Regions from separate parts of the Rhizobium sp. SRDI943 genome, predicted to be linked through region 1. Evidence: riboswitches for the same ligand, from Rfam matches in the RefSeq annotation. Region 1 holds a riboswitch; the other holds the start of a gene.
The links. Region 1 has a riboswitch for S-adenosylmethionine ahead of AC245Y_RS00965 (O-succinylhomoserine sulfhydrylase). Riboswitches for the same ligand answer to the same signal wherever they lie in the genome.
Positions count from the first base shown of each region.

Region 1 (15,786 bases):
CCTTCCAGCACGGCCGAACCCCGAGCATGTCGCGCAAAGATCGCGACGCGCTTTAGTGAGATCCGGCCGAACCCGGGTGGGGTCCGGCCGCTCTGGCTGTCGATCAGGCCAAGACCTTGTCAAGCGCCTTGGCGAAATCTTCGATCAGGTCGTCGGTATCCTCGATGCCGGCCGAAAGGCGGACCGTGCCCGGGGAAATGCCGAGTTCGGCGCGCGCCTCATCCGTCAGGTTCTTGTGCGTCGTCGTCGCCGGATGGGTGATCAGGCTCTTGCTGTCGCCGAGATTGTTGGAGATCTTGACGATATCGAGCGCGTTCTGCAGCGCAAAGGCCGCATCCTTGCCGCCCTTCAGCTCGAAGGCGACCAGCGTCGAGCCGCCGGTCATCTGCTTGGCGATGATATCGGCCTGCGGATGGTCCTTGCGGCCGGGATAGATCACCTTGGCGACCTTGCCCTGCTCGGCCAGGAAATCGGCGATCTTTGCCGCATTCTCGGTCTGCTGGCGCACGCGCAGCGGCAGCGTCTCGATGCCTTTCAACAGTGTCCAGGCATTGAACGGCGACATGGCCGGCCCAGTATGGCGGAAGTAGTCGTGCAGGTTCTCGTCGATCCATTCCTTGTCGGAAAGAACGACACCGCCGAGGCAGCGGCCCTGGCCGTCAATATGCTTGGTGGCGGAATAAACGACGATATGGGCGCCGAGCTCCAGGGGCTTCTGGAAAAGTGGCGTGGCAAAGACATTGTCGACGACGACCTTGGCGCCGACCTGGTTGGCGAGCTTGGCGACGCCAGCGATATCGATCACTTCGAGCGTCGGGTTGGTCGGGCTTTCCAGGAAGAACACCTTGGTCTTCGGCGTGATCGCCTTTTCCCAGTTCGCCAGATCCCGGCCGTCGATCAGCGTGCAGTCGATGCCGTATTTCGGCGCCAGCGTCTCGACGACCCAGCGGCAGGAACCGAACAGGGCGCGCGCGGCGACGATATGATCGCCTGATTTCAGCTGGCAGAGGATCGCCGCGGTGACGGCGGCCATGCCGGAAGCGGTGGCGCGGGCGTCTTCGGCGCCTTCGAGCATGCACATGCGCTTTTCGAACATGTCGTTGGTGGGGCTGCCGTAGCGGGCGTAGATGAAGCCCTCCGTCTCGCCCTTGAAGCGGGCTTCGGCCGCCTCGGACGTTTCGTAGACGAAGCCTTGGGTGAGATAGATTGCCTCGGACGTCTCGCCATATTGCGAACGCAGCGTGCCACCGTGGACGAGTTGGGTTGCCGGGCGCCAGGTCTTGCTCATGCCATCACCTTCACATAACAAAAAAACCGGTCGCAAAAGCAGACCGGTTTCAACCCGGTCTTTTTAGCCACTTGTTTAACGTGGCTGCAAGCCGACCGGCCAAATCACCACGGGATAATTCTGCAATACTGCTGTTAGCTGCTTGCGTCAATTCCCCGAGTTTGGTTTTGTCGGCGGCAAATGATGGATGAGGCATGATGGCTCGCGAAACGGGAATTCTGGCGGATCGCGCGATCTCCGCGCTGTTCGAAACGGGGCGTCTGATCTCCGAGCGGGAGCTGGACCGCGACCAGATCCAGCCGGCAAGCCTCGACCTGCGCTTGGGCGGCAAGGCTTTTCGGGTGCGTGCCAGCTTCATGCCAGGCCCCTCGCATCTGGTGTCCGACAAGCTTGACCGGCTGAGCCTGCACGTGATCGACCTCTCCGAAGGCGCGGTGCTCGAAACGGGCTGCGTCTATATCGTGCCGCTGATGGAGAGCCTGGCGCTGCCGGCCGAGATGTCGGCCTCGGCCAATCCGAAGAGCTCGACCGGGCGCCTCGATATCTTCACCCGCGTCATTACCGACTACGCCCAGGAATTCGACAAGATCCCATCAGGCTATTCCGGCCCGCTCTATCTCGAAATCAGCCCGCGCACCTTCCCGATCGTTGTGCGCCGCGGCTCGCGGCTGTCGCAGATCCGGTTCCGCGTCGGCCAGGCGCTGCTCGGCGAGCCGGAACTGTTGAAGCTGCATGAGAGCGAGACGCTGGTCGCCAGCAAGCTGCCGAACGTTTCCGGCGGCGGCATCGCCCTGTCGATCGACCTCGCCGGAGACAAGGACGGCCTGATCGGTTATCGCGGCAAACATCACACCGCCGTCGTCGACGTCGACAAGAAGGCCGAGCACGACCTCTTCGATTTCTGGGAGCCGCTCCACAGCCGCGGCCGCAACGAGCTGATCCTCGATCCCGATGAATTCTATATCCTCGTCTCGCGCGAGGCGGTGCACGTGCCGCCGGATTACGCAGCCGAAATGACCCCCTTCGATCCGCTGGTCGGCGAATTCCGCGTCCATTATGCCGGCTTCTTCGATCCGGGCTTCGGCCATGCGCCTGCCGGCGGGCGCGGCAGCCGCGCGGTGCTCGAAGTGCGCAGCCACGAGGTGCCCTTCATCCTCGAAGACGGCCAGATCGTCGGCCGCCTCGTCTACGAACACATGCAGGAAAAGCCCGCCAGCCTCTACGGCTCCGGCCTAGGCTCCAATTACCAGGCCCAGGGCCTGAAGCTCTCGAAGCACTTCCGCATCTGAGGCTTCCCGGCGGCCGCGACTTGACAGCGGCCCCTATCTGTTGGAAATCTCGCTTCATCGCGGGTGTAGCTCAATGGTAGAGCAGCAGCTTCCCAAGCTGAATACGAGGGTTCGATTCCCTTCACCCGCTCCATTCACCCTCAGGCCGTTCGCCGCCTTTTGAAGGCGCTTCGTGATCTTTTATGAAAAGGGTTGCGCGCAGGCATCGGCTCCTACAAGGACACAGATGGCGCCTCGGCCGCGCGCAACCCCTAGCTTCGCCTTTATCTGGTCTTACTGACGCTCATCTCAATTCCCCCCAATTGAGACCTCACGTAGTCGCCGCGGCGAAGCTTTGCGAATTCGTCGGTGGCTTGTGCCGGTGCGCTCTTGAAAACGTACCATTCACCGTCCGGTTCGCGTTTCTGATAGATCAGGCCGCCCTTCTTGCGGTGGCTGAAGCAGGTGATTGCCGTCGCCGTTCCGGTCTTGGCGTGCCAGTCGGCGTTGAAGCAGAGTTTACCCGTTTCCGTGATGAACCAGCGGCCCGTGCCGAAGGACGGCGAGCCATTTTCCCGCGACCAGGCGGTAAAGCGACGCGCCTTTGCGGAGAAGTAGCCGGCGCCGGCTTTCCACATCCAGGAATTCTGGTTGTAGAGCCGATAGATTTCCGCGCTGCTCATCGGTTTTGCGGTCTCGATCCCCGCAGGCTCATTGGTTCCGGCAGCGGACGCGGCCGTGGCGATACCGCCGGTCAGGACCACGGCCAGGAACATTTTTTGAAGCATGGACATGTTCAGGTTCCTTCTTGTTCAATTGATGCTTTCGCGGACGATCCGCCAGTCGGGGCGGCCATAGCCGTCCGGCCACGGATAGACTTCACGGTCGTTGAAGTAGACAACGGCGCTCAGCGCCGGGAACTGGGGATAGCGTTTCGTTACGCTCTCAGCCCAGTTTCGCACGAAGGAATCGCCGCCTTCGTATCCGAGTTCGGCAACCATGATGGGCTTGCCGTAACCGGCGACACGGGCGTATCCGGGCGCAAGGTGCTCGGCAAACGTCTGGTCGCGGCCAGTCTTGTCCCTGTCGTATTGCTCCAGGCCAAAGACCGAGAGCCCGATGAGATCGACGACATCGTTGCCGGGATAAAAGGCTTGAAGCCCCTCATTGCCCTTCGGTGACCACATGTATTTGGCCGTCTTCAGGTGGACCTTGCAGACCTCCACCATCCGGCGATAGGCCTTGGCATAATCGTCGCCCTGCCAATGCGACCAGGAGAACTGGCTGTCGGTTTCGTCCATTTCCTGTCCCCAGCGAATGATGACCGGACTTTTCAGCTTGGCAGCAGTCGAGCAGACGGCGGCCATGTTCGCATCGCGCGAACCGTTGAGGATGCTGTGCAGCAGTTCCTGCGAGGTTTGGCGCGAACCGGTCGACCAGGTCCAGGGCTCGACCGAGATCAGCAGGGTGCGGCCACGCGCTTGCGCATAATCGTCGGCGAGGGCGAGCGTGCGCAGATCGACATCTTCCCAGGGCAGGAAGAGGTGTTCGATCTTCGAATCGGGCGAGGCGCCTAAATCTCCGTACGGATCATAGGCGCCGAACGTGATCGACTCCTTCGTGACGACCGGCATTTTGGTCGGCGGCGCAATGGACGATGTCGTCATTGCAAGCGGCTGCCCTTCGGCAGAACTGCCCAGAGCGGTCGGCAGGACCGCGACTCCCGACAGCAACAGGCCGGTTAACGACAACAGGGCTATTTTGGATGGGCTATGCATTGTGTACTTCCTCCACGCTCGGCCGCACATCCGGGTGAGCGGCATCCGTTCTCAGTTGGATTTCCTCCGGATCGGAAATCCATCGTGGTTTGAAGAAGATCGTGCGCAGGGCGGTCCCGCCCCGGCCTGCACCGGAGGCGGCGTAGCGCTCTTCGAACAGCTGAAGGCGGCCGCTGCCCCAGGCGAGTGCCTCGGTCGCATCCTTTCCGCGCATGATGGTTGCAGCCCCCGGCAACGCGACGAGCGCCAGAAGCACGGTCGCCATCGCCGGACGGTACAAACGCGGGGCCGCCGCAACAGTATTCTCCTTCGAATGACGCCCGACGATGACCAACAGCAGCGCGCAGTAGATTGCGGCGTTCAGGATGGTAAAGAAGTAACCGCCCTTGGAGGCGCCGGCATCGCCGATTGCCAGGGCAGGCAATACCGCCATGAGCGCCAGCACAGCGTAGGGCGCCAGGACACGCACCGGCAGCAGATCGACTTCGGACCGGCCTTTCGGCGTGACGCGGAAATCGACGAAGGAGCCTGTCACAAAATCGTGCACCGCAGCCAGCGTGCCGGCGAGCGCCCAGGGCCAGCGGGCGAAGAGAAAGAGCATGCATTCCCAGCTCAGGATCTTGGCGTCGTAGGGGCGGAACGAGCTGCTGGCGCGCCAGCGATAAGCCATCACCACGAGAGCGATAGAAAGCGGTGCGAAATGCGCCAGGAAATCGGGATAGGTCACGGTCACGAAATTCTGGCCGCGCACGAGCGCGATGATCGGCAAAGCAAACATGAGCAACATAAAGAACGCAAAAAGCGGATACCAGAGTTGCGAAAAGAGGAACTGGAACTTGAGCCGGGCCGGCAGCCGGCCGAGGAGGCTCGGCGAGTACCGCAACAGCACCATGACCAGGCTGCGCGACCACTGGAATTCCTGCGTCACGAGATCGCTGAAGGTTCTGGGGCCGTCACCATGGGCGATGGCATCCAGCGCATGCACACCTCGCCAGCCGCCGGCATTCATCATCAATGTCGTCGAATGGTCTTCAGCCAACTCCGGACCGAGGCCGCCGATCTGTTTGAGGGCGACGGTACGTACCGCGTAATGCGACCCTATGCACATCGGCGCCAGGCCGCCATTGTAACCGGCTTGGAGCGAACCATGCATGCTGGCCTCGGCATAGAGCCTTCCACGTGCCGACCAGCTTTCGGAAGCGTTCTTGTCGCAAATGCTGGGGGCCGAGACATAGCCGACCTTTGGATCGCCGAACGGACGCAGCATGTGGAAGAGATAGTCGGGCGCGGGAACATGATCCGCATCGAGTTGCGCCACGAAATCGTAGCGGCTGTAGCCGTAGTGGTCGTAGAAGAAGGCGAGGTTGCCTTCCTTGCACCGCGTGCGTCGGGGCCACGACGTCCGATGATAATCGGATCGCCCCTTGCGGGTCGAGACGAGGACCCCGTGACGGGAGCACCAGTCGAGAGTCTCGGGGGAAGGGTCTTCGTCGGCAAGCCAGGTGTCGTGTTCCACCTCCTGGGCAAGCATTGCCAGCAGGGTTTCACTGACGACCGAGAAGGGTTCGGCCGGCGCCTTGGTCACGACCATGGCCACTCGACTGCCCGCCGGCAGGCGCAAGGGACCGTTCGGTCTTGCCGCCCGATAGAAGACGACGATGAAATAGGCCGGCAGCGCGGTAACCCAGGCAAGAACGAGGCTCACCGTAATTGTGCCGAAAGCATCGACGTGATGGCGCGGCTCCAGCCACCAGATCCAGAAATAGGCGAAGGCGCAGGCCCATACGGCCGCCGAGAACAGATATTCGGTCCGCCGATGTCCGGTCAGAACCGGGACAAGAAGCGGCTCGTGGGAGGGTTCCGGAGCGTGCGTCGCTTGGATAATCGCAAGTTCGGTCACGCGCGCACCTCCAGTCCGAAGAACGGAGCCGCCGTCCGCACGATGGTTTCGAGGTCGGAATATCGAGGCTGGAAGCAGAGCGTCTCGCGGGCCAGGCTGGCGTCGGCGTAGAGGCTGGGCGGATCGCCCGGACGGCGTGGATGGATGACGACCGGGACTTCGCAGCCGGTCGTTTCCTGGATCACGCGCAGGACTTCCCTGATGGAATAACCCCGCCCGGTGCCGAGGTTGACAGCGAGGTTTGCTCCGCCTTTGGCGAGATGGGTGAAGGCCTGAACATGGGCGCGCGCGAGATCTGCGACGTGAATATAGTCCCTTATGCAGGTCCCGTCAGGGGTATCGTAATCATCGCCGAATATCTCCAGGTGCGGAATCCGGCCGGCCGCGGCCAGCAGCGCCCGCGGAATGAGATGGGTTTCCGGAACGTGCCATTCGCCAAGCTCGCCGTCCGGATCGGCTCCACAGGCATTGAAATAACGCAGGGCAACATACCGCAGGCCGTAGGCCGCCGCATAATCGGCGAGCATATGCTCGAAGATCAGCTTGGTCTTGCCGTAGGGATTGATCGGAGCCTTCGGCAACGTCTCATCGATCGGCAGCACGGACGGGACGCCGTAGACGGCACAACTCGATGAGAAGATGACGTTTTGAAGCCCCGTCTGCCGGCAGGCATCGATAAGCGACAATGCACCGCAGACATTGTTGTTGTAATATTTCGCCGGGTTTTCCACGGACTCGCCGACGTAGGCCGAGGCGGCAAAGTGGATGACGGCATCGGGAGCATATTTCTCGATGACCTCGATCAGGCATGACGTGTCGAGGACGTCACCTTCGACGAAAGGCCCCCAGCGCACGGACGAACGGTTTCCGGTCGTGAGATTGTCGTAGACGACAGGCTCAATCCCCTCCGAGCGGAGGAGCTTGGCGGTGTGGCTGCCGATATAGCCGGCACCGCCCGTGACCAGGACCCGGGGCGCATCCATCAGACCGCCTCCAGCTCGCGTGCCGGACGGGTGAGAACGCCATCGAAATAGTCGATCGTCTGACGCAGGCCGCTCGACAAGTCGATCTTCGGCCGCCAGTCGAGTTCCTGCATGGCAAGCGAAATATCGGGGCGACGCTGACGGGGATCGTCAACCGGCAGAGCGCGATGGATGATTTGCGACCGGGAACCGGTCAATCCGATCACCTGCTCGGCCAGTTCCCGGATCGTGAATTCGCCCGGATTGCCGAGATTGACAGGCCCCGTCAGCGACGACGGTGAGGCCATCATGCGGACCATGCCGCCGATGAGATCATCGACGAAACAGAACGAGCGGGTCTGCGAACCGTCGCCATATATCGTGATGTCTTGCCCCGTCAGGGCCTGGACGATGAAATTCGAGACGACGCGGCCGTCGTCCGGACGCATCCGCGGGCCGTAGGTGTTGAAGATGCGGATGATCTTGATCTCGACGCCGTGCGTGTTGTGGAAGTCGAAGAACAGCGTCTCGGCGCAGCGCTTGCCCTCGTCATAGCAGGAGCGCGGCCCGAACGAATTGACGTTGCCCCAGTAGCTTTCGACCTGCGGGTGGACGTTCGGGTCGCCGTAGACTTCGGAGGTGGATGCCTGAAGGATACGTGCGCCGGTGCGCGCGGCCAGCTCCAGAAGGTTGAGGGAGCCCAGCACGCAGGTCTTTGTCGTATGGATCGGATCGGCCTGATAATGCGGGGGCGATGCCGGGCAGGCGAGGTTATAGATCTCGTCGACTTCCAGATCGAGCGGGTGGACGATATCGTGGGCGACGACATTGAAGCGATCGACTCGCTTCAGATGGACGATATTGCGCCGCATGCCGGTGGAAAAGTTGTCGAGGCAGATCACCTGGTGTCCGGCGGCCAAAAGCGTCTCGCAGAGATGCGATCCGAGGAAACCTGCACCGCCGGTGACAAGAACTCTCTTGGGAGCGCGATGTATTCCGGAAGGACAATTTGCATCACGAGCAGAAACTTGTACAGAGCGCGCACGAATCTTACCAAGATAGTTCACGACTACCTCCCGTGTTTTCAGATGTTGCTATGGGATATTCGATATTTACTTCGACATATCGCGAAACCAAGTCGTTCGATCATGCGAATGTTTTATTCGTCCGGTTTTTCTTTTGGAATGAACCGATGCTTATTTAGATACAGCTAAGAAAGGCAATTGTCGTTATCCTCACGTCCTGGAAATTATCGCTCCGTACATTTCAGAGCGAAAAGGAATATGATAAACAACTTATGGAGGAGACTCTTCGGGCACTTCCGTTTTTCCAAACGGAGTTCTGCGGAGATTTCCGCCGCAAAAACAATTGCTTTTCTCAATTTCCATGGCTCGGGTCGGGTTATGCGCTGGAGGCATTGGATGGCTACAGGGTCTGAATCCGACGATGATCCTGCCGCGAAACAGGAACGGCCGGCGCATATGGAGCGGCGGCGCTGGCCGCGTGAACCGGCCATGCGCAAGGAACGCCCGCCCCATGCCTCCCCTGCACTCGTGCCGCTGCGATTCTCGACGCAGGACCTACCACCGGCAGAACAATTCCAGGCCTGGCGGGCACATATGGCGCCGCTCGTGGATGTTCATCTGCCGGAGGGAAAATCACCGGAAGACGGGTTCCTCGCGGAGCAGATCGGCTGGCATCTCGGCGATATCCTGATCGTCCAGCAGCGCGCGCATGCCCACAGATATGTCCGCGATCAGGCCATGCTTCGATCGAGCCCTATCGACCATTGGAACGTCGGCCTGCAGCGCAGCGGCCAGGCCTGGACCGAGGTCAACCGTCGTGTCACCGAGACCGGTGCCGGCGAGATATTTTTCATGTCGCTCGGCAGCCCCTATCGCGGACGGACGACCGATACCGAAGCTTTGCTCGTGTTCCTGCCGTATGAGATGCTGGCTCGCGATGCGAGCCTTCTCCAGAGCGCCGGCAACACGGTTCTTTCGGGCAGCCACGCCGAGTTGCTCACGGGCTATCTCACGGGCCTCGAAACGAACCTCGGCAATCTGACGATAGAGGAAGTGCCCCGGATCATCCAAACCATCGGCGATATGGTCGTTGCGGGCGCCGCATCGTCCACAAGGACTGATACCGGTCAAAACCAGGCCAACATGGGACTGATGGAGCGGGCGCACCGCTACATTCACGTCAATCTCCATTCGGAAAACCTGACACCGGACGTGATGTGCCGCGCGTTGGGGATTTCGCGTACGCGGCTTTATCAACTGTTTGAGGCGAGCGGAGGCGTGCTCAATTATATTCGCAAGCGGCGATTGCTGCAGGCCTATGCGGATCTCAGCAATTCGGCCGACCACAGGCCGATTTCAGAAATCGCAGAAGCCGCCGGTTTCGAGGTCGCCGCCAATTTTACGCGCGCCTTCATCCACGAATTCGGGCTGAGCCCGCGTGAAATCCGAAGGACGGTGGCAACCCAGCAGCGGCCGGCTCCGGCCATCCGCTCCACGCAGCGTTACGGAAAAACGATCGGTGATTGGCTGGCCCTGACGGGTTGATCCGGCTCGGGCTGAAATCCGGACTCGAAGTCCGTTAAGCGGCGGTCGACGCTTTTGCCGAAGACACAGCGGACTTGATCCAGACCCATGGCCTCTAAACCGCCTGTTGCGGTCTATGATGCCTGCTCCGCTCCTTTTCATCTCTGACCAGGAAAGGCTCTAATCCCCGAAAAACCGGATCGGCTTGTATTGCCGATGCGCGATGATCAGGCTCCGGTCGGGCTGGATGATGTAGGTTTCTTCCACCTCCCGGCCGTACTGGTCGATGAAGTCATGCGGGAAGGCGGAGCCGGGGGGTGATTTGGTGAGCTTGCTGCGCGGCTGGCCACTATAGGTGATGCTGCCGGGGATGGGTTCGAGGCCCGGTCCGCTGTAGCTGACGGTGTTGCATCCCGCCAGAACGAGCGTGCCGACGAGGCCGATGATTGCAGGTTTCATGTCCATCCCTCCCAATGCGTTGAATAATATCACTCTACACCTCGTCGGATAGGGCTCACGACACGAATGCTCATGCCGCGCTTCAATCCTTCGGGAAGCGTCGCCGGGGACGCCGTGATCGAGCGCCGGCGGGACGACATCCACCTATGGATGTTAGGGTGAAAATCCCGATCCTCCAGGCGCGATGACCCCTCCATTGCCGAAACCGGTGTCGTCTGCTAGATCGGCATCGTCGAAAAAGGCAGGATCGGTTGAGGTAAGCCCGGTCCCTTCCGTTCGAGCGTCAAGCGCGCTCTCACGGAAGCTCTGCTCCGTGCCATGGCACGAGAACCCGCGACGTGATCCGCATGAAGATGCGGGATCCCGGCGGCGTGCGGAGAGGGCAAATAGGCAGTCCCGGGATTTTTTCGAACGGAGACTGTCATGCGCTTGAACCATCTCGATTTCCACGTTCCCGATATCGCTGCCACGGCGGATTTCTTCATCCGCCATTTCGGTCTGAGGCTTAAGGATATGCGCGGCCAGAACGGCCTGGCGATCCTCGAAGACGATACCGGCCTCGAAATCGTCCTCAGCCACGCAATCGCAAAATTCGGCACCGCCGATCAGGTGGAGATGGGACGCCAGACCTATCACATCGGCTTCATTCTGCCCGAGAGGGCGGATGTCGATGCGGTCCATGCCGGGCTTGCTGCTGCCGGTGCTGCGCTGTCCGGTCGGCCGGCCGCCATGCGCGGCGGCTGGCTGTTTTATTGCACGGCTCCCGGAAACATTCTCGTCGAGATCGGCTGGCGGCCGGGTTAGACGATACCCAAAAGGAAAGGGCGGCCGCCGCCGTCCGCCCCTCATCCGGCTGCCGCCACCTTCTCCCCGTAAACGGGGCGAAGGGGGGTATGCCGCGACCTTTCCGTTCCCCATTGGCCTCTTGCATGGCACGTCCCCTCTCCCCGTTTTTACGGGGAGAGGGTTAGGGTCATATGCGCTAGGTTTAGCCCTGGACATAAGGAATCTGGTTGTGATTCAAGCTTTGGATGAAGATTCGTCCTGAGGTTTTGGATCATTGGCCGGAAGTGCGCGAGCGGCTTCCGGCGGGTTTTGACTTGGAAGCAACGGCGCGGTTGCGCGGTGCTTTTACGCGGGTGCGGGAAATCAAGAATGCCGAGACGCTGTTGCGGCTGGCACTTGCCTATGGCGGCCTTGGCATGTCGCTACGCGAGACCTGTGCATGGGCCGAAGCGGGCGGGATCGCCCGTTTGTCAGACCCATCGCTGCTTGAGCGGCTGTGCAAAGCGGCGCCTTGGCTTGGCGACATCGTGGCCGCGCTGATTGCCGAACAGGCCAAAGTGCCGACGGGGCGCTTTGCGGGATATCGCTTGCGTGTGCTCGATGGAACGTCGATTTGCCATCCAGGCGCTGACCGCACGACATGGCGGTTACATGTCGGCTACAACTTGGCAACGGCTCAGGTCGATCAGCTTGAGTTGACCGACATCCATGGTGCCGAGAACCTTCAGCGCCTTACCTACGCACCCGGCGATATCGTGCTGGCCGATCGCTACTATGCAAGACCGCGCGACCTGCGGCCGGTGATCGACGCCAGTGCAGACTTCATCGTGCGGACCGGCTGGAACTCGTTGCGCCTGTTGCAGACGAATGGCGAGCCCTTTGATCTGTTTGCCGCACTCGCCGCTCAGCAAGAGCAGGAAGGCGAGGTGCAGGTTCGTGTCCACGAAGGCATGACGGGGACGCCGCCACCACCGCCGCTGGCCCTGCGCCTCATTGTCCGACGCAAGGATCCGCAACAGGCCCAAGCCGAGCAGGAGCGTCTGCTCAAAGCCGCCCGCAAGCACGGCAAAAAACCCGATCCGCGCAGTCTCGAGGCGGCGAAGTACATTCTGCTGCTGACCTCGCTGCCGGCCACCACCTTCCCGCCGGCCGATATCCTCACCCTCTATCGCTTCCGCTGGCAAATCGAGCTGGCGTTCAAACGGTTCAAGAGCCTGGCCGGCCTCGACAGCTTGCCGGCCAAGAAGCCGGAACTGGCCCGGGCATGGCTCTACGCCAGACTGATCGTCGCCATCATCGCCGAACAGATTGCCGGGCAAGTCCCGGACTCTCCCCCCTCTGGATGTGGCAACCCCACTGGCTAGCCCCCCATTGGCAAGCCCATCGCGCTGGCGTCTCATGAAGATCGCCCTGGCCACCATTTGCGCCGCCATCCGCGGACCACTTCTGTGGCAGGCCGTCTGTAATCTCGTCACGCGAAGTCGTCGCCACCTCTGTGAGCCGCCGCGACGACGCCGAAAACAATGCGACGATCTACACGCTCGCTTAACCTAGCGCATATGAGGGTTAGGGTGAGGGGCAGCCGCGGCGCGAACCGGACAGCCGCGCCTCGTGCCGAGGTCGGCTCAGAATTCCGTCCAGTCGGGATCCTGGCTCGGCGATGTGCTGCTGCCGGCGCCGAAGGCGTTGGCGATCTTCTGGCCCAGCGCTCGGGCCGGCGAGGCGGCCGGGCGGGCGGTGCCTTCGCGGGCGACGCGGATCGGGGCTGCCCTGGCTGCCGGGCGGGCGGCAGCGCGAGGTGCTGCGGCGATTGGCGCGCTCGTGGTGAAGCCGCCGGTGCCGGTCAGCCTGAATTGGCCGAGCAGATTGTTGAGCGCTGACGCTTCCGTAGCCAAGTTATGGCTGGCGGCTGTCGATTCCTCGACCATCGCCGCATTCTGCTGCGTGCCCTGGTCCATGGTGTTGACGGCGGTGTTGATCTCTTGCAGCCCGATCGATTGTTCGCGGGAGGCTTCGGCGATCGCGTGGACGTGCTGGTTGATCTCCTGCACCTCTTGGACGATCGAATCGAGCGCCTTGCCGGTTTCGCCGACCAGCGAGACGCCGGTCTGCACATGCGAGCCGGAGGTGCTGATCAGCGCCTTGATCTCCTTGGCGGCCTTGGCCGAGCGCTGGGCGAGCTCGCGCACTTCCTGGGCGACGACCGCAAAACCCTTGCCGGCATCGCCGGCGCGGGCGGCTTCGACGCCGGCGTTCAGAGCCAAAAGGTTGGTCTGGAAGGCGATGTCGTCGATGACGCCGATGATGTTGGAGATTTCGCCCGAGGACTTCTCGATCTGCTGCATGGCGGAGACGGCCTTGCGGACGACCTCGCCGGATTTCTCGGCGCCGAGGCGGGTGCGGGCGACGAGTTGGCTTGCTTCCTCGGCCCGCTTGGCGGCGTCGCGCACCGTCGTGGTGATCTCCTCCAGCGCTGCTGCCGTTTCTTCGACGGAGGCTGACTGCTGTTCCGTCCGCTGGGAAAGCTGGTCCGCGGAGGAACGAATCTCGTTGGCGCCAGCGCCGATCGCCCGGGCATTGGCGCCGACCGTATGCAGGGTTTCGTTGAGCTTCTCGACCGAGTTGTTGAAATCCTCACGCAGCGCATCGAGATGCGCGACGAAGGGCTCCGCGATATGCGAGGCGAGATCGCCGGCGGCGAGGCGGCGCAGGCCGTCGCCGAGTGCGGTGACGGCGCGGTCGAGTTCCGATGCTTCGCGGGCCTTCTGCGCCTCGCGGTCGCGGCGCTCGCTGTCGCTGACGTCGCGGTCTGTTTCGGCGCGCGCCTCGATCCGGGCACGCTCGATCGCATTGTCGCGGAAGACCGAAACCGCCTTTGCCATCTGGCCGACTTCATCGCCGCGGTCGAGGCCGCTGACATCGCTTGTCGTATCGCCCTCGGCAAGCCGGGTCATGCGCAGGCGCAGCTGCGTCATCGGGCCGGCGATGCCCTTCTGGGCGACGACCACGCTGAAGCCGACGGCGGCGAGAACGGCGATGCCGATCAGCACGAAACAGAAGACGATCCGCCCGTTGACGGAAGCCGAGAGCGCGTCGCCGCCATCGTTGAGCATCGCCATCATCGCATCATTGTTGGCGATCATCTTCGGCGTCAGCGCATCGAGCTTGGCATTGATCAGGGCAACATTCGAAAGCGCGCCGGCGCTGTCCTTGGCTTTGCTCTGTTCGATGATCTTGTTCGCCAGGGTTTCGATCTCATCGATGCCGGCCTGAATCTCATCGATCGCCGACTTGCGGCTGGGCACCAGCGCCAGCGCCTGCTTCATGCGGTCACGCGCCTGCGGCAGCTTGCTCGGTGTGGCGAGCGCCGTCTGGAATGCCGGCGTATCGGGCTTCATGTCGGCAATCAGGGTGACCTGCAGCACCGAGGCCACCGCCGATGCGCTGGCGCGCGCGCTCAGCATCGAGGCCTGCGCTTCATGATCGATGAAGGCGCTGTAGGCCGCATCCGCACGGCGGAATTCGGAGATGACATAGATCAGCCCGGCCATCGTGATCAGCCCCATGAGCGCCACGACCGATATGATTTTTGTGCGGATTTTCAGATGTTTCAGCATGGAAATGTCACCCGATTGACGGGGCGTGTCGCGCCCGGTGCTTTTGAAATCAATTGTTGCAGAAAACGCTGCTTCAATATCGCGTTTAGGGATTACGTTTGGGCTGACGCTTGCATCATGCGATCGGCTGGCGGGGTCCGATGTCGTCGCAACAAATAAGAGGCGATATTCTTTAATTCCGCGCTAACACGAGGCGGGGGATGGCTGTGATTTTTTGGGGCTGAGAGGTTGCAGTCACCTAGCGCGTATGACGGGCACCGAGATCAAGCCTCGGAGCGCCGGCATTCAAGAGAGCCTCATCCTGAGGTGCCCCGCAGGGGCCTCGAAGGTCGAGGCGGGCATTCCGCGTCGGATAATGCAAGGAGCAGCGTTGCGGCGTGTCCTTCGAGGCTCCGGCCTTTGGCCTCCGCGCCTCAGGATGAGGGACGTCAGAGGGTGGCGCGCTGTTACGAGGCCGATGAGTTCGTGACCGTCATCCGCTCCCCTCACTCCCACACATATTCCCCACCAAGCATGACTCTGATACATCTCGCCAACGCCACAATGCTTCGCGCTTAACCCAGAGATCACAATCACGATGATGCAATCCAAGCTGGCATCCCTGACTCTGAAGGGTTTTCTCGCGTTCGGCCTGTTTTTCGGCGTGCTTTTCTCAAGTTTGGCCGCATCGGCCCAGCAGGTGTCCCCCTCGCTGCCGTTGCTCTTCGATGCGCGCGAACGTCTTGCCAGGCCCGATCTCTCCTCGCTGGTGCGATTGCGCTTCCTGACGTCGGTCGATTTTCCGCCCTTCAATTTCACCGATCAGAACGGCAAGCTCTCCGGTTTCAATGTCGATCTCGCCCGCGAAATCTGCAGCGAGCTGGAAATATCGGACAAGTGCCAGATCCAGGCGATCCCCTTCGCCGACCTCAGGGATGCGCTCGCCGCCTCGCAGGGCGATGCCGTCATCGCCGGTTTTGCTGTGACGCCGGAACTCCGCCGGCAATTCGTCTTCTCCAGACCCTATCTGATGCTGCCGGCGCGCTTCGTGCGCAATCTCGCCGTGCCGCTCGACGGAAAGACGGCTTCCGCCCTTTCCAGCCACCCGGTCGGTGTCGTCAGGGGGACGGTGCACGAGGCGATGCTGGCCGCCTTTTTCCCCACGCTCAAGGCCGAGCCGTTCGACACAAAGGACGCCCT
Region 1 is NZ_CM172787.1:189,382-205,167, forward strand. It holds gene AC245Y_RS00965 (O-succinylhomoserine sulfhydrylase) at 104-1,288, opposite strand; SAM riboswitch at 1,331-1,409, opposite strand; gene AC245Y_RS00970 (2'-deoxycytidine 5'-triphosphate deaminase) at 1,483-2,577, shown strand; tRNA gene AC245Y_RS00975 (tRNA-Gly) at 2,637-2,710, shown strand; gene AC245Y_RS00980 (DUF995 domain-containing protein) at 2,841-3,350, opposite strand; gene AC245Y_RS00985 (glycoside hydrolase family 26 protein) at 3,369-4,307, opposite strand; gene AC245Y_RS00990 (glycosyltransferase family 2 protein) at 4,327-6,234, opposite strand; gene galE (UDP-glucose 4-epimerase GalE) at 6,231-7,217, opposite strand; gene AC245Y_RS01000 (UDP-glucuronic acid decarboxylase family protein) at 7,217-8,263, opposite strand; gene AC245Y_RS01005 (helix-turn-helix domain-containing protein) at 8,618-9,766, shown strand; gene AC245Y_RS01010 (hypothetical protein) at 9,926-10,204, opposite strand; gene AC245Y_RS01015 (VOC family protein) at 10,628-11,008, shown strand; gene AC245Y_RS01020 (IS4 family transposase) at 11,305-12,354, shown strand; gene AC245Y_RS01025 (methyl-accepting chemotaxis protein) at 12,616-14,607, opposite strand; gene AC245Y_RS01030 (transporter substrate-binding domain-containing protein) at 15,185-15,786, shown strand, end outside.

Region 2 (15,786 bases), 780 kb from region 1:
CGGCGCAAAAAGCGCTGTTCTTCAATCTGCGCCGTCTGCGCGCCAAGCTCGCCAAGGGCGACACGCAGCTGACGCTGCAATCCATTCACCAGGAAATCGCCGCGGCCCTCGGCGTCAGCCTCTCGGATGTGCAGACGATGGATGCCAGGCTTTCCGGCAACGACGCCTCGCTGCAGGCGCCTTCGGTCTCCGGCGATGCCGAGAGCGCGGAGAAGATGGACTTCCTCGTCAGCGACGATCCCCTGCCGGACGAGCAGGTGTCCAACATGATCGACGGCGAGCGCCGCCGCGTCTGGCTCGCCTCGGCGCTGAAACATCTCAACGAACGCGAGATGAAGATCATCAGCGCCCGGCGACTGGCGGAAGATGGTGCCACGCTCGAAGAGCTCGGTGCCGATCTCGGCATTTCCAAGGAGCGCGTGCGTCAGATCGAAAGCCGGGCGATGGAGAAACTTCGCAGCGCGCTCGTCAGCGCCGATCCGCATATGGCGGCCTACGCCTGAACCGAAAGCGCGTCGCGCTTTCGGTCATTGTCGCAAAACCGCCGCACAGTTTTGCGCCAGATGTTTATCCCCTCCAGCAGCACAAACTGGCCCGGCGCAAGCCGGGCCTTTTTTATTCGGCGATGATCTTGACGCGATCGCCTGTTGCAACGGCTGCACCCGTGGGCAGGGCGTTGATGAGCTTGAAGAGATCGAGCTTGCGGTCTGTGCCCATCATGCGGGCGGCGAGTGTCGAGATGTTCTCGCCCGGCCGAACGGTGACGACGCGGATGCGCAGCGGCTTCAGCGAGGCGGCCTCTGCCGGCGTCATGCGCCGGAAACTCGCGCGCAGCACATTCGCCGTTGGCTCAAGGGCGCCGCTGCCTTTCGGCACGGCGGTCAGGAAACGGAAGATCTGCGAATTGTTGCGGATCACGGTCACATCGAAATCCCAGCGGTCGGCGCTGGCGCGCGCGGTGGCTGCTTCCATGCCGTTGATGGTGATCGGCTGGATGGTCGACGGGTCGAGGCCGGTCACCCAGCCGCTGGAGATATAGTTGGTGAGGCTCTGGTTCTGATTGTCGGCGACGCCGTCGAAGCGGACGGCAATGTCGTTCGGGCCGGTGGCCATCACCGCTTCGACCTTGTTGTCGATGTGGAAATCCGGCGGCACGTCGAAGCGGATGCCGAGACCCCCATGCAGGAAGGTCTGGCCGCGCACATAGCCTTCTTCCGGGCTGTCGCCGTAGAGCAGTCCGTCTATGCCGTCGAGATAATAATCGCGGCCCTTGTCGCCGACCGAGCCTTCCTGGCCGAAGGCGCGGGCGTGGGTGCGGGCAAGCTCGATGCGTTGCGCCGAATTCGGATGGCTCGACAGGAAGTCGAGGCTCTGGTCGGCTTCGGGATCAACCGACATGAAGCGACTGTAAGCCGCCATCGAATCGAGGAAACGGGCAGCGGCATAGGGATCATAGCCAGCTTCGCCGAGCATGCGCACACCGATGACATCGGCCTGCAGCTCCTGCTGGCGGGAGAAGGCGGCGAGCCGCAGCTTGCCGCGGGCAAGCGCCTGCTTGCCGGCGATGTCGCTGGAAAGGACTTCGGCGACGACGCGGCTGGCGATAACCTCAGCCTCTTCGCGCTTCTGCCGCTCGATGCCGTGGTTCGCCGTCACATGGCCCATTTCGTGCGACAGCACGGCGGCAACTTCCGAAGCGTCGTTGGCAAGGGCGAGCAGGCCGCGGGTGACGTAGAGATAACCGCCCGGCAGCGCAAAGGCGTTGATCGCCGGCGAATTCAGGATGGTGATGCGGTAGGACTGGCTCGGATTTTCCGACACCGCCGTCAGCGCGCCGGCGATGCGGGCGACGAGGCGCTCGGTTTTGGCGTCCTTGTATTCGCCGCCGTAGCTTGCCACGATGCGCGGATGCTCGCGGGCGCCCATCGCCGCGCGCGGGTCGTTTTTCTGCACCTCGTCGACGATCTGTGGATTGGAAGACGGCGAAACACTCGGCTGATAGGATTGGTCGATCAGCGTTTGGCAGCCATTCAGCGCCATTGCGACGGCCGAAAGCAGCATCATGCGACGCGCGAAGCGCCGCGGCGCGGAAATGGCATCACTGGAAAGCGCGGGGGATTTCCACGTCGTCAAGCTGTCCAGTCTGTTTCTCCGCATCATGTCGCTGTTTTGCCGGTTTGCCGCAGATTCGGACCGACCGTGGCAAGGGGAATTCAACAGGTGCGCACCCCTGATCTCGCGCTGCACAATCGGCCAATACAAGTCGTTGCTGTAGCTGATTTACGCATCGGTTGCATAGCGAGACTCTGTTTAAATGTGGCGCCGTTGCATTTTAGCAAGCCTCAGGCATTAAGGCTTCCCTTCGCTCGGATGAAATTATGGCGAAAGTTCCGTCACAAAGCCGAGATTCGTCGGCGGTGCGGAAAAAGAACGGCCCGATTGAAGCAACCGGCTCGATAGCGACAGTCTTGCGAGAAAATCGCAACCTTTGATGTATGCACGTCGAGAGAGAACGCCTCCTGATAAAGCATTCTCTCGCGTGACGATTCGACTATTCGGCAGCTTCCGCCGTCGCCGGTTGCGGCTTTATCGTCTCGCCGGCACGGGGCAGTTGCACGGGTTTCAGCATGATGGCGGCGGCAAGGCCGATCAGCGCAATGGCGCAGGAGGTCATGAAGAGCGGCGAGAATGCGGCGGCATAGGTATCGGCGACCGCTTGGCGGCTCGCTTCGGGAAGGGCGGCCATCATTTTCGGCGTCAGCTGCTTGATATCGGCGACGCCAGGAATGGAGACGCCGACCTTGCCGAGCTCAGAGGCGATGATGGCGCCATAGATGGAAATGGCGATCGAGGCGCCGCCCATGCGCGACAGCGTCACCGAGCCGGTGGCGGCGCCGACGTCGCGGGCGGGTGCTGCATTCTGTACGCCGATGACGGGAACCTGCTGGGCAAGGCCGATGCCGATGCCGTGCAGCATCATGACCGCGCCGATGAAGGCGATCGGCGTTCCGGCGTGGATCTGCGACATCAGCGCAAAGGCGATGGCGCTGCAGGTGAGGCTGGCGATGGCGAAGGGCTTGTAGCGCCCCGTCTTCGAGATGATGCGGCCTGCGGAAAGCGACCCGCAGACGAGGCCGCCGGTCAGAAGGATGAAGAGCAGGCCGGCGGCAGACGGCGAAAGGCCGGTCGTTGTCTGCAGAAAGAGGGCGAGATAATTGACCATGCCGATGGCGATGGCGCCGCCCATGATCGAGATCACCAGGAGCAGGCTGAAGGTCGAATTGCGAAACAGCTGCAGGGGAACGATCGGTTCCGGCGCGCGGCGCTCGACGAACACCCAGGTGACGGCGCAGACGACGCCGAAGGCGACGATGCCGATACTCTCCGGCGAGATCAATGCGCCGAACAATTCGCTGCTGTCGGTGGCAAGCACGATGCTTGTCGTCGTCATGGCAAGCAGGAGCGCACCGGCATAATCGATCTTGGGGCGACGATGCGGTTTGCGGTACGGCAGCATGAAGGCAAGGCCGGTGAGCACGATGAAGCCGATCGGCACGTTGACGAGGAAGATCGAGCGCCAGCCGAAGAGATCGCTCATCGTACCGCCGAGCACCGGGCCGATCGCGCCCGATGCCATCAGCACAAGGCTGGAATAGCTTTGGTAGCGCGCCCGCTCGCGCGGCTCGAACAGGTCGGCGTTGACGGCGAAGATCGACACCATGATGCCGCCGCCGCCAAGACCCTGCAGCACGCGGGCGGCGATCAGCGTATTCATCGAGACCGCAAGGCCGCAGACTGTCGATCCGACGGTGAAGATCATGATCGCCGTCATCATCACGTATTTTCGGCCGAACAGGTCGCCGAGCTTGCCGTAGACCGGCATGACGGCGCTCAGCGACAGGAGATAGGCCGAGCCGATCCAGCCGAAGCGCTCGAGATGGCCGAATTCGCCGACGATCGTCGGCAGCGCCGTGGAGACGATCTGATTATCAAGCGTCGCCATGAACATGGCGGTCATCAGGAAGAAGAAGAGGATAAGCCGACGACGAGGATCCGTCACGAGCGGCGCAGGCGCGAGTTGCATGTCCATGGGAGGCATCGTTCCGGGTTGATGTGCTTTTATGTGCTAACAGCATATAGTTGTCAATGGCACATTAATGACATCGGCATATTCAATTTTTGAATCGGCTCTGTTATGGTCCTGTGATGAGCGACGTTCTGACCAAGACCCCTTCTGTGGAGCCGGCCGAGCCGGATCGTGAAAACGTGCCGCGTATCGGCCGGAGCATGGCGCGCATGCGGCTGATGACCGGGCGGCGGCTGATCGGCCGCCTGGCGATCCAGAGTGCTGCACCGGGCCTCGAGCTTTCGCATCTCGACGTGCTCGATGCCGTGCGCAGGGCGCAGCCTGCCGGCGAGGTCACGGTCGGCATGATCGCGGAGATGCTGCGCATCGATCCGTCACGGGCAAGCCGGGTGGTGGCCGACATGGTCGGGCGCAACGTGCTGCGCCGCGAGGCCTCGCAGGCCGATGCGCGGCGGATCGTCGTCGTCATGACCGAGGTTGGCCAGGACCTGCTTGCCGAGATCGTCGCGCAGAAGCTTGCGATCATTTCCGAGATCGTTTCCGACTGGCGACAGGAGGATGTCGAGCGCTTCGCAGCGCTTTTCGAGCGCTTCATCGGCGGCTACGAGGCGGTTTTCCTGTCGCGCGACAAGGATATGCCGGGCTGAGGCAGACGCCGGCGTTCGCCGGCCCTTCCCCTCGACCCCTCGTTTGCGCTAAGGGCAATGCCCATGAGCCAATCCACCTTCACCATTCTCCTTGGCGGCGAACTCAGCCTGACGGAGCGCCTGCGCGATGCCATCGAAAACAGCCGCTTTATTGCCCGATGGCGGCATGCGGCATGCGGCAGCACTCGGTATTACGCCGGAGCTCTGGGTCGGCGATTTCGATTCGACGCCTGATGATCTCGCGGGTGCATTTCCCGATGTGCCGAAACAGCCTTATCCGGCCGCGAAGGCGGCGACGGACGGCGAAATCGCCGTGGCGGAAGCAATCGCGCGGGGCGCGCGGCGGCTCATCCTGGCCGGTGCGCTCGGCGGTGAACGCTCCGACCACGCGCTTCAACACCTGTTGTCGGCCGTCAGCCTGGCGGAAGAGGGTTTCGACCTGCTGCTGACCTCGGGCAAGGAAGAGGCCGTGCCGCTGGTTGCCGGTACGATCGAACTGGACCTTCCCAAAGGCAGCCTGTTTTCCGTGCCCGGATTCAGCGAGCTGAGAGGGCTTTCCCTCGAAAATGCGCGTTATCCGCTCACGGATTTCCATCTGCCTTTCGGCTCGTCGCGCACCATTTCCAATGTTGCGGAAGGCAAGGTTCGCTTTTCGCTCCGCAGCGGCCGGGCAATCGTGCTCGCCCGGCCCTATGATCTTTCCGGAGTCTGATTTTTGGCCCCTCCCATTCTGAAACTCGACGATATCTTCCTGAGCTTTGGCGGCGCACCGCTTCTGGCCGGTGCTGGCCTGCAGATCGAGCCCGGTGACAAAATCTGTCTCGTCGGGCGTAACGGCTCGGGGAAATCGACGCTGCTGAAGATTGCCGCCGGCTTGGTCGAGGCGCAGTCCGGCGAGCTCTTCCGCCATCCGTCCTCGACGGTGCGTTATCTCGAACAGGCGCCGGATTTTGCCGGCTTCAACACGGTGCAGGCCTATGCCGAGGCCGGCCTCGGGCCAGGCGATGACCCCTATCGTGTCACCTATCTGCTGTCGCATCTCGGGCTGAGCGGCGATGAAGACCCCAAAATGCTGTCCGGTGGCGAATCACGGCGCGCAGCCCTTGCCCGGGTTATGGCACCGGAACCGGACATTCTTCTGCTCGACGAACCGACCAACCATCTTGACCTGCCGACCATCGAATGGCTGGAAGGCGAGCTGCAAAAGACGCGCAGCGCCTTGGTGCTGATCTCGCACGACCGGCGTTTCCTCGAAAAGGTCTCGACGGCAACCGTCTGGCTCGACCGCGGCACCTCGCGCCGGCTCGAGAGAGGCTTTGCGCATTTCGAAGCCTGGCGCGACCAGGTGCTGGAGGCCGAGGAACTGGAACAGCACAAGCTCGGCAAGTCGATCGAGCGCGAGGAGCACTGGCTGCGCTACGGCGTCACGGCGCGGCGCAAGCGTAACATGCGCCGTCTCGGCGAGTTGCAGACGATGCGCTCGAACTATCGCGGCCACAAGGGACCGCAGGGCACGGTGCAGGCGACGGTTTCGGACGCGCAGGAATCCGGCAAGCTGGTGATCGAGGCCGACAAGATCACCAAGAGCTTCGGTGAGCGGGCTATCGTCACGCCGTTTTCGATACGCGTGCATCGCGGCGACTGCATTGGTCTCGTCGGACCGAACGGCGCCGGCAAGACGACGCTGCTGAAGATGCTGACCGGGCAGCTTTCACCCGATAGCGGCATCGTCAAGCTCGGCACCAATCTGGAGATCGCGACGCTCGACCAGAAACGCGAGGATCTCGACCCCGAGGATACGCTTGCCAACTATCTGACGGATGGGCGCGGCGAAAACCTGCTCGTAAACGGCGAGCAGCGCCATGTCACCGGCTACATGAAGGAATTTCTGTTCCAGCCGGAACAAGCGCGTACGCCGATCAGAAACCTCTCCGGCGGCGAACGCGCCCGGCTGATGCTGGCGCGCATCCTTTCGCGCCCGACGAACCTCTTGATCCTCGACGAGCCGACCAACGATCTCGATATCGAAACGCTCGATCTCCTGCAGGAGATTGTCGCCGGCTTTCCCGGCACCGTCATTCTCGTCAGCCACGACCGCGATTTCCTCGACCGCACCGTGACCTCGACGATCGCACCCGCTGTGCCGGATGCGCCTGATGGTCGCTGGATCGAATATGCCGGCGGCTACTCGGACATGCTTGTACAGCGCAAGGGCGCGCTCGAGGAGCGTAAGAGGGCCGAGAAGGCGGCGGAGAAGCCGAAGACCCAGCAAGCAACAGCTTCAAGCAGCTCGAAGGTCAAGCTCTCCTTCAAGCAGAAATTCGCACTGGAAAACCTGCCAAAGGAAATGGCGAAGGCCGAAGCGGAAATCGCAAAGCGCGAACAGGTGATGGCAGATCCCAATCTTTTCACGCGCGATCCCGCAGCTTTCAACCGGCTTGCCGGCGAGATGGAAAAACTGCGCGGCAGCCTGACTGACATGGAAGAGGAGTGGCTGGCGCTCGAAATGCTGCGGGAAGAGCTGGAAGGGTGAGATTTTCTCGAGGCTGGAGGCTCACTTTTCCTTGATTCGTCAGTGTGTCGCCCGGCGGCATAAGGTGCCGTCCGGCAGCCGGGGATATTGCCGATCGCAATGGCGACAAGGAAAAGTCATATGTCTCGCAAGCCTTATTCCGGAATTCTCACGGCGTTTGTCGCCGGCAGCCTCATGGCGCTTGCCCTGTCGCAAGCTGCACAGGCGCAGGATGCCCAGCGCATTCGTGTTCGCGGCGCCATAGAAAGCCTCAGCGGCGATACGCTCGTCGTCAAGACGCGCGAAGGCAGCGATGCGACGGTCGCGCTGAAACCCGGCTGGAAGGTCGGCGGCATCAAAAAAGCTTCGGTCGAGGATATCAAACCCGGCGATTTCGTCGGCGTCGCTTCGCTTCCGAAGGGCACGGGCCCGGACGGGGCGATCGAGGTGCTGATCTTTCCGGCGTCGATGAAGGGAACCGGTGAGGGCAACCGTCCCTGGGATGCGCAGCCGAACAGCCAGATGACCAACGCGACTGTCAGCAACGCCGTCAAGTCCGTCGACGGCCACACGATCACGCTGACCTATCAGGGCAAGGAAAAGACCATCACGATTGCCGATGGCACGCCGATCGTGACGTTGGCGCCTGCGACCAAGGATGATATGAAGGCCGGTGCCGGCGTCGTCGTCACCGGCGAGAAGGCGGCGGATGGCAGCATCTCGGCCAGCCAGATCGCCGTCGGCCTCAACGGCGTCATACCGCCGATGTGACCAGCGGCTCAAATCCTCGTCTTATGCATGCCGACATCCCAAAACCGCTCCACATTTTTGGACGGCATGCATTAAAGCGCCGGCGCGGGCACGGCGGCAGCGCCCGCACTGGCGCTGGCGCCGGTCTGGACGGCAGGCGGCTCCTCGGATGCTGACGGCAGCGCCTGCAGATGCAGCACGCGCGGCTTCAGCGCCTCGAGATAGGCCTCGGAGCGGCCGATATAGATCATGCCGCTTTCGGGCATCGAGGTGAGCAGTTTGGCCATTGTTTCCTGCAATTCCGGCTCCATGCCTTCCAGCACTTCGTCGAAGATGATCCAGCGCGGGCGCTCGAGAAGCAGCCGGGCAAATCCGATCGCTTTCTGCTGGTCGCTGTCGAGCAGCTTGTCCCAGCGGGCGCGGGTTTCGAGCCTTGCGATCAGCGAATGCAGACCAACCTTGTCGAGGGCCGCCTCGACGTCGGCTTTCTCGTAGGCTTCGGGACGTTCGGGAAAGGCCAGCGCCTCGCGCAGTGAGCCACCGGGGACATAGGCGAGCTGGGGAACGAAGAGCATGTCGTCGATCGGCGGCAGGCCTATCGTGCCGCTGCCGCACGGCCAGAGGCCGGCCATCGCCTGGAAGAGCAGCTTGCGATTGACGCTGTGATCGCCGTTGATCATGATTTTTTCGCCGGCTTTGATCACGACATTGGTTTCACGCAGACGGAAACCGCCGCATTCCTCGATGTCTTCACCGATCTTGGCGACGATCACCACGTCCTTCAGCGTCAGCGTGTCGGGCGCGGCGTTTTCATAGGCGATGCTGTCCTTCAGGTCGAAGTCCTCTTCCATCTCGACCAGCGCCTGGCGGAAATCGGTGACGCGCATCAGCGTGGCGCGCCATTCGGCGATCGGGCCGAAATTGGACACATACCAGCGCAGCGCCGTGTTGACCTGGTTGAAGGCACCGACGGACATCATCAGCTGGCCGAGGGTGAGTCCGCCGGAGAAATAGGCGGGGGCGGCAACGATGATCGGAATGACGATCACCAGCCAGCCATAGCCGGCCGAAACCCAGGTGAGATTGGTATTGGCCATAGCAAGCCGCTTGACGACTGTCAGGACCGAGCTGATATCGGTGTTGATGCGCCGACGCTCGTTCTCCTCGCCGCGGGCAACGGTAATTGCCGGCATGTTCTCATTGGCATGCATCAGCGTGAAGCGAAGCTCGGCTTCTTTCGAAAAACGGTCGGCATTGAGCTTCACCAGCTTGCGGCCGACCACCTGGCTGAGCACCGAGGCGGAAGCGGCATAGAAAATCGCTGCCCAGACCATGTAGCCTGGAATGGAGAAGCTATGGCCGCTGATGCGGAAGATGAAGCCGCTCGAAAGCTCCCAGAGCACGCCGATGAAGCTCACCAGAAGAATGGTAGACTGCAGCAGGCCGAGAACCAATCCCGTCGTGCTTTCGGCAAGGTTGCGGGAATCCTCGTGCAGACGCTGGTCCGGATTGACGCCGATCAGGCCGCTGGAGGCGAGCCGCAGCGCTCGCTTGCGCTTCAGCCACTGGTCGACCAGGTCGCGCGACAAACCTTCGCGCATATAGAGCGCCGTCATCTGATTCAGCCAGGCCTGCAGCACGTTGAGCAGCAGCAGCGTGCCGGCGATCATCGCGAAGATTTCGAGCTGGTGGAAGAATTCGCCGAGGTCGCGGCGCTCCAGCGAGTCGTAGAAAGGAGCATTCCACTCGTTCAGGATGACCTGGCCGTAGGACGTCGCCAGGATGACGAGGATCAGCACGGTGGCCAGAAACAGCACCTTGCCACGCACTTCCGAATTCCAGAATGCTGAGAACATGACGCCGAGGCGATATGTCAGGCTTAAATCATACCCTACCCTATCCTGCCTTCCGATGCCCGGCTTCCTCTCGATCTTATCTGCCATTACGCTTTTCCAAATCGCCCATGCCCCTATAAATAACATGGTGGCGTTACCGGTCTATCAACAGATTCTATCAGTCATTAAAGTGTGATGATGCTTGCATGAGTTTCTCCTGCATGTTTTCGCCAGTTGATTCGCAATCAGACTGGGTCTAATTAAGGCCTCCGTGGTGATTTGGCCGGCCGGCTTGCAGCCACGTTAAAAAAGTCGCTAAAGGGCCGCGTGCGGACCGGTAGCGATTTTTGTCGCCGCCGGTTTTTTGTTTTTGATCGAGTGACCGCAATGCCCATCAAGATCCCCGATACGCTGCCCGCCTTCGAAACCCTGGTTCAGGAGGGTGTGCGGGTGATGACCGAGACGTTGGCGATCCGTCAGGATATCCGACCGTTGCAGATCGGGCTGCTCAATCTCATGCCGAACAAGATCAAGACCGAACTGCAGATGGCCCGCCTCGTCGGCGCCTCGCCGCTGCAGGTGGAGCTGTCGCTTGTCCGTATTGGCGGCCACAAGGCGAAGAATACGTCCGAGGACCATCTGCTTGCCTTCTACCAGACCTGGGAAGAAGTAAAGCACCGCAAGTTCGACGGCTTCATCATCACCGGGGCACCGATCGAGCTTTTGCCCTATGAGGACGTCACCTATTGGGCGGAGATGCGGGAGATTCTCGACTGGACGGAAACGAATGTCCATTCGACGATGAACGTCTGCTGGGGCGCGATGGCGGCGGTCTATCATTTTCACGGCGTTCCGAAATACGAGCTGAAAGAGAAGGCCTTCGGCGTCTACCGCCACCGGAATCTGAAACCTTCCTCGATCTATCTCAACGGCTTTTCCGACAATTTCGAAGTGCCGGTGTCGCGCTGGACCGAAGTGCGCCGCGCCGATATCGAGAAATCCGAAAGCCTGGAGATCCTGATGGAGTCGAGCGAAATGGGCGTCTGCCTCGTGCACGAGAAGAGAGGCCGGCGGCTCTACATGTTCAACCATGTCGAATATGATTCCACCTCGCTTTCCGACGAGTATTTCCGCGACGTCAATGCCGGGGTGCCGATCAAGATGCCGCACAATTACTTTCCGCATAACGATCCGGCGCTTGCGCCGCAGAACCGCTGGCGCAGCCATGCGCATCTTTTGTTCGGCAACTGGATCAACGAAATCTACCAGACGACACCCTTTGATGTGGAAGAGATCGGCACCGACCTCTGACCGTTGCCGAGCGCGCCGCGAGCTGGTTCCGCCGCATTGCTGCTGCGGCTTTTCTTTCTGATCCGCCGGTTGCGGATCGAAGCAAATCCGGGCAGGTTCCTGTCCTGAACCCTACCACGCCGCGCGTCTTCGTCGGACGTGCAATGCACACTTTGAATCGCTGCAAATTCCCCAAATCGATTCCGAATTGCGGAATTTGCAGCAGAGATAGAATGGACGGACGATCATGTCGGATAAGTTGGAGCGGGACGTTTTCGGGCAGACGAAGGCGGGTGAGACCGTCTATCGGGTCGAGATCAAGGGCGGCGGGCTGACGGCCAAGATCCTGAGCTGGGGCGCGGTCATCCAGGATCTGCGTCTCGAGGGACATGACGCGCCGCTGCAGCTCGGCTTCGACGATTTCGACAGCTACCCCCTCTATTCATCCTATTTCGGCGCGACGCCCGGCCGCTGCGCCAACCGCGTCGGCGGCGGCAGGTTCACGCTTGACGACAAGGACTATCAGCTCGAACTGAATGAAAACGGCGTGACGCATCTGCATGGCGGCAGCGACAATATCGCCAAACGCAACTGGACGATCGTCGAGCATGACGTCGACCGCGTAGTACTGAAGATCGTCGATCCCGATGGCCGCGCCGGCTATCCCGGCAATTGCACCATCCAGGCGACTTTCTGGGTGCATGGCAATGGTGAACTGTCGATCACCTACGAATCGACCAGCGACCAGCCGACGCTCGCCAATGTCTGCCAGCACGCCTATTTCAATCTCGACGGCCGCGAAGATGCGCTTGGCCATGACATCATGATAGCCGCCGATCACTATCTGCCGACCGATGAGAAGCAGGTGCCGACCGGTGAAATCCGTCCCGTCGAGGGCACGGAATTCGATTTCCGCGAGATGGCGCCGATGAAGCGTTTCGTCGGCAGCGAACAAGTGTCCTACGACCATAATTTCTGCCTGTCCGCCGAGCGCACCGCCAAGCGGAGCGTCGCGCTTGCCCGCAGCCTCTATTCCGGCGTGTCGCTGGAAGTGCGCAGCACCGAGCCAGGCGTGCAGTTCTATGCCGGCTTCAAGCTTGACACCGGGGCTCCGGGCATCGGCGGGCGCAAATACGGTCCGTTCGCCGGCTTCTGCCTGGAGACGCAGGTCTGGCCGGATGCCATCAACCACCAAGGTTTTCCGAATGCGGTTCTGCGCCCCGGCGAAGTGCTGCGTCAGGAGACGGATTATATCTTCACCAAGAACTGAGCATCCTCCAGCGCCGGCGCGTTTCTAAACGCGCGGCGCTGCGGACGCACGACTGTCAAATTTGAGCGCTATGAAACCCTTGCCGGTCCGCCCGGCGAGGGTTTTTTGATTCCATGCTCGATTCCGACTTGCCGATTGGTTCTATATAGGTTCTATTGTGTGCCCATGGATAGAACCAGTCTGATAGCGGAACTGAACAGCCGCGGCCTGCGTGACGAGGCACTGACCGGGCCGCTTTACAAGCGGCTGGCGCAGACGCTGACTGGCCTCATTCAGGAAGGGCTACTGAAGCCCGGCACGGCGCTGCCGGGCGAGCGCGACCTTGCCGAGGCTCTGAAGCTCGGCCGTGTCACCGTGCGCACCGCCTATCGCGATCTGATGGCATCCGGTGCACTGGAATCGCGCCATGGAAGCGGTACTTTCGTATCGAGCAGGGTGGAGCGCATGGAACAGTCGCTGTGGCGGCTTTCCTCCTTCTCCGCCGACATGCGCTCGCGCGGGCGTCTGCCGGCCGCACGGATATTGTCGCGGGCGGTCAATACGCCGTCGCCGGAGGAATCCTTCCTGCTCGGCCTCGGCGGTGACGAGCCGGTGCTGAGACTCGACCGCTTGCGCCTTGCCGACGGACTGCCGCTGGCGATCGAACGCGCTGTGGTGCCGATCAAGTTCCTGGGGCACGATGCCGGTGGCGAGGGATCGCTCTACGATGCGCTAACGGCCAGCGGCCACCGGCCCGTGCGCGCGCTGCAGCGGCTGACGGCGGTCACGCTCGATCCGTCCTCCGCGGCGATCCTGAACGTCAAATCAGGCGCGCCGGCGCTTCTGATCGAACGTGTCTCGCGCCTGGAAGACCAGCGCGTCGTCGAATACACCCGCTCGCATTATCGCGGCGACGCCTATGATTTCGTTGCCGAATTGAGAATCGGAGATGACCTATGAATGACAACCAGTCACTGATGCTGCAGGAAGCCGGCCAATCGCCCGAGGTGGTGGCCACGCTGCTCGAAAAGGAAAAACCGGTCTTTGCCGAGATCGCCCGGCTGTTTTCGTCCGCCCGCCCGAGCGTGGTGACGACGGCGGCGCGCGGCTCCTCGGACCACGCTGCCACTTTTTTCAAATATCTCTTCGAGATCACCTGCGGCGTTCCGGTCGCCTCGGTCGGCCCGTCGATCGCTTCCGTCTATGGTGCGGCGCTGCATCTGAAGGGCGGTGTCCATTTCACCGTCTCGCAGTCGGGTGCCAGCCCCGACATCGTCGCGCTGCAGGATGCGGCGAAGAAGGGCGGAGCGATGACGATCGCCGTCGTCAACGTCACCGACAGCCCACTTGCGAAGCAGGCCGATATTGTTCTCGGTCTCAATGCCGGCGCGGAAAAGAGTGTCGCGGCGACAAAATCCTTCATCGCCTCGGTTGCAGCCCTTTCCGGGGTAACGGCTGCGATCGGCAGTGCGTCCGATTTGGCGGCTGCGCTCGGCAAGCTGCCGGAGGCACTGTCGGCGACCGCCGGGATCGACACGGCGGCAGCCGAGGAGGTGCTCTTCAACGCGACCTCGCTTTATACGGCCGGCCGCGGCCCGGCTTTCGCGATCGCGCTCGAAGCGGCGTTGAAGGCCAAGGAAACCTCCGGCCTGCATGCCGAGGCCTTCTCGCTGGCGGAACTGATGCATGGTCCGATGCGTCTGGTGCAGCCGGGCTTCCCGATCGTCGCCTTTGCGCCCGACGATGCGGCCTTCGCCAACAATGTCCAAGCGCTGGAACGCCTGCAGAAACTCGGCGCCACCACCGTCGGCTTCTCGACGCAGCCGCTCTCCGGTGTCCATCTGCGCGTGCCGACGACGGGCAACGGCCTCGTCGATCCGCTGGTGTCGCTGCTCGTCTATTACCGGCTGATCGAGTCGGTGACGCGCCGCAAAGGCTTTGATCCCGACAAGCCGGCAAACCTGCTCAAGGTGACGGAGACGGTCTGATGGTCCGCAAGATCTTCCTCGGCGCCCGCATCTTCGACGGCGAGCACTTCCATGACGACAAAGCCCTCATCGTTGCCGGCGGCCGCGTCGAAGCGATCGTCGCGAGAAACGATCTGCCGGACGGCGAAGTGGTGACGCTTGCCGGTGGTGTTCTGTCGGCCGGCTTCATCGATGCGCAGGTCAATGGCGGCGCCGGGCGGATGCTGAACGACGAGCCTTCCGCCGCCTCGATGGACATTATCGCCGGCGGGCACCGGCCCTATGGTACGACGTCGCTGCTGCCAACGCTGATCACCGATACATCAGAGGCCTCCATTGCCGCGATCGAGGCGGCCAAGGAGGCAGTGAAAATGAACCGCGGCGTCGCCGGTCTGCATCTCGAAGGTCCGCACTTGGCGCCTGCGAGGAAGGGCGCGCATCTGGCCGAACTGATGCGGCCGGTGGAGGACCGCGACGTCAAGGCTTTCATCCGGGCGCGCGAGGCGATCGGCACGCTGCTGGTCACCATGGCCGCCGAGCAGGTGACGGTTGCCCAGGTGCGCGAACTTGCGGAAGCCGGCGTCACCGTCAGCATCGGCCATTCCGATTGTTCGAGCGAGGCGGCGGAAGACCGTTTCGATGCCGGCGCGCTGGGCGTCACGCATCTCTTCAACGCCATGAGCCAGCTGGGACACCGTGCGCCCGGTCTTGTCGGCGCGGCAATCGATCATCCCTCAACCTGGTGCGGCATCATCGCCGATGGCCATCACGTAGATCCGAGGGCCTTGCGCACAGCGCTCCGCGCCAAACGCGGCGAAGGCAAGCTGTTCTTCGTCACCGACGCGATGTCGCTCGTCGGGTCGGAGAAGGATTCGTTCACGCTGAACGGGCGCACCGTCCGGCGTGAAAGGGGCGGCTTTTGCTCGAAGCTGGTGCTGTCCGACGGCACGCTGGCCGGTTCCGATGTCGACATGATCTCGACGATCCGTTACGGCGTCACCTATCTCGACCTGACGCTCGCCGAGGCCTTGCGCATGGCGACCCTTTATCCCGCGCGGTTTCTCAGGCTTGCCGATCGCGGCCATCTCTCGCCGGGCGCGCGTGCCGATCTCGTGCATCTCACCGATGCGCTTGCCGTCACCGCCACCTGGCTCAGCGGCGAAGCGGCCTAAAATCAAGGAGAAGTGGGATGACCGACATTACCGATGCCTATTTCTCCAACCTCATCGGCCGGCTGGAGGAACTGAAGCAGACGCTTGCCCAGCCGATGGCGCAGGCAGCAGCCGCCATCCTCGATGCTGCCCGAGGCGACAAGCGTGTCTATGTCTTCGGCACCGGCCATTCGCATATGCTGGCGGAAGAGGTGCACTATCGTGCCGGCGGGCTCGCCTTTACCGTGCCGGTGCTCGTCGGCTCGGCCATGTTGCATGAGGGCGCGGTCATCAGTTC
Region 2 is NZ_CM172787.1:4,242,921-4,258,706, reverse strand. It holds gene AC245Y_RS21375 (RNA polymerase factor sigma-32) at 1-503, shown strand, start outside; gene AC245Y_RS21370 (M48 family metalloprotease) at 616-2,160, opposite strand; gene AC245Y_RS21365 (MDR family MFS transporter) at 2,552-4,090, opposite strand; gene AC245Y_RS21360 (MarR family winged helix-turn-helix transcriptional regulator) at 4,207-4,734, shown strand; partial or broken gene AC245Y_RS21355 (thiamine diphosphokinase) at 4,792-5,446, shown strand; gene AC245Y_RS21350 (ABC-F family ATP-binding cassette domain-containing protein) at 5,450-7,267, shown strand; gene AC245Y_RS21345 (hypothetical protein) at 7,388-8,017, shown strand; gene AC245Y_RS21340 (ABC transporter ATP-binding protein/permease) at 8,089-9,978, opposite strand; SAM riboswitch at 10,093-10,170, shown strand; gene metA (homoserine O-acetyltransferase MetA) at 10,219-11,142, shown strand; gene AC245Y_RS21330 (aldose epimerase family protein) at 11,369-12,391, shown strand; gene AC245Y_RS21325 (GntR family transcriptional regulator) at 12,557-13,330, shown strand; gene AC245Y_RS21320 (SIS domain-containing protein) at 13,327-14,358, shown strand; gene nagA (N-acetylglucosamine-6-phosphate deacetylase) at 14,358-15,509, shown strand; gene AC245Y_RS21310 (SIS domain-containing protein) at 15,527-15,786, shown strand, end outside.
Region 2: another riboswitch for S-adenosylmethionine. It lies ahead of metA (homoserine O-acetyltransferase MetA); the one in region 1 lies ahead of AC245Y_RS00965 (O-succinylhomoserine sulfhydrylase).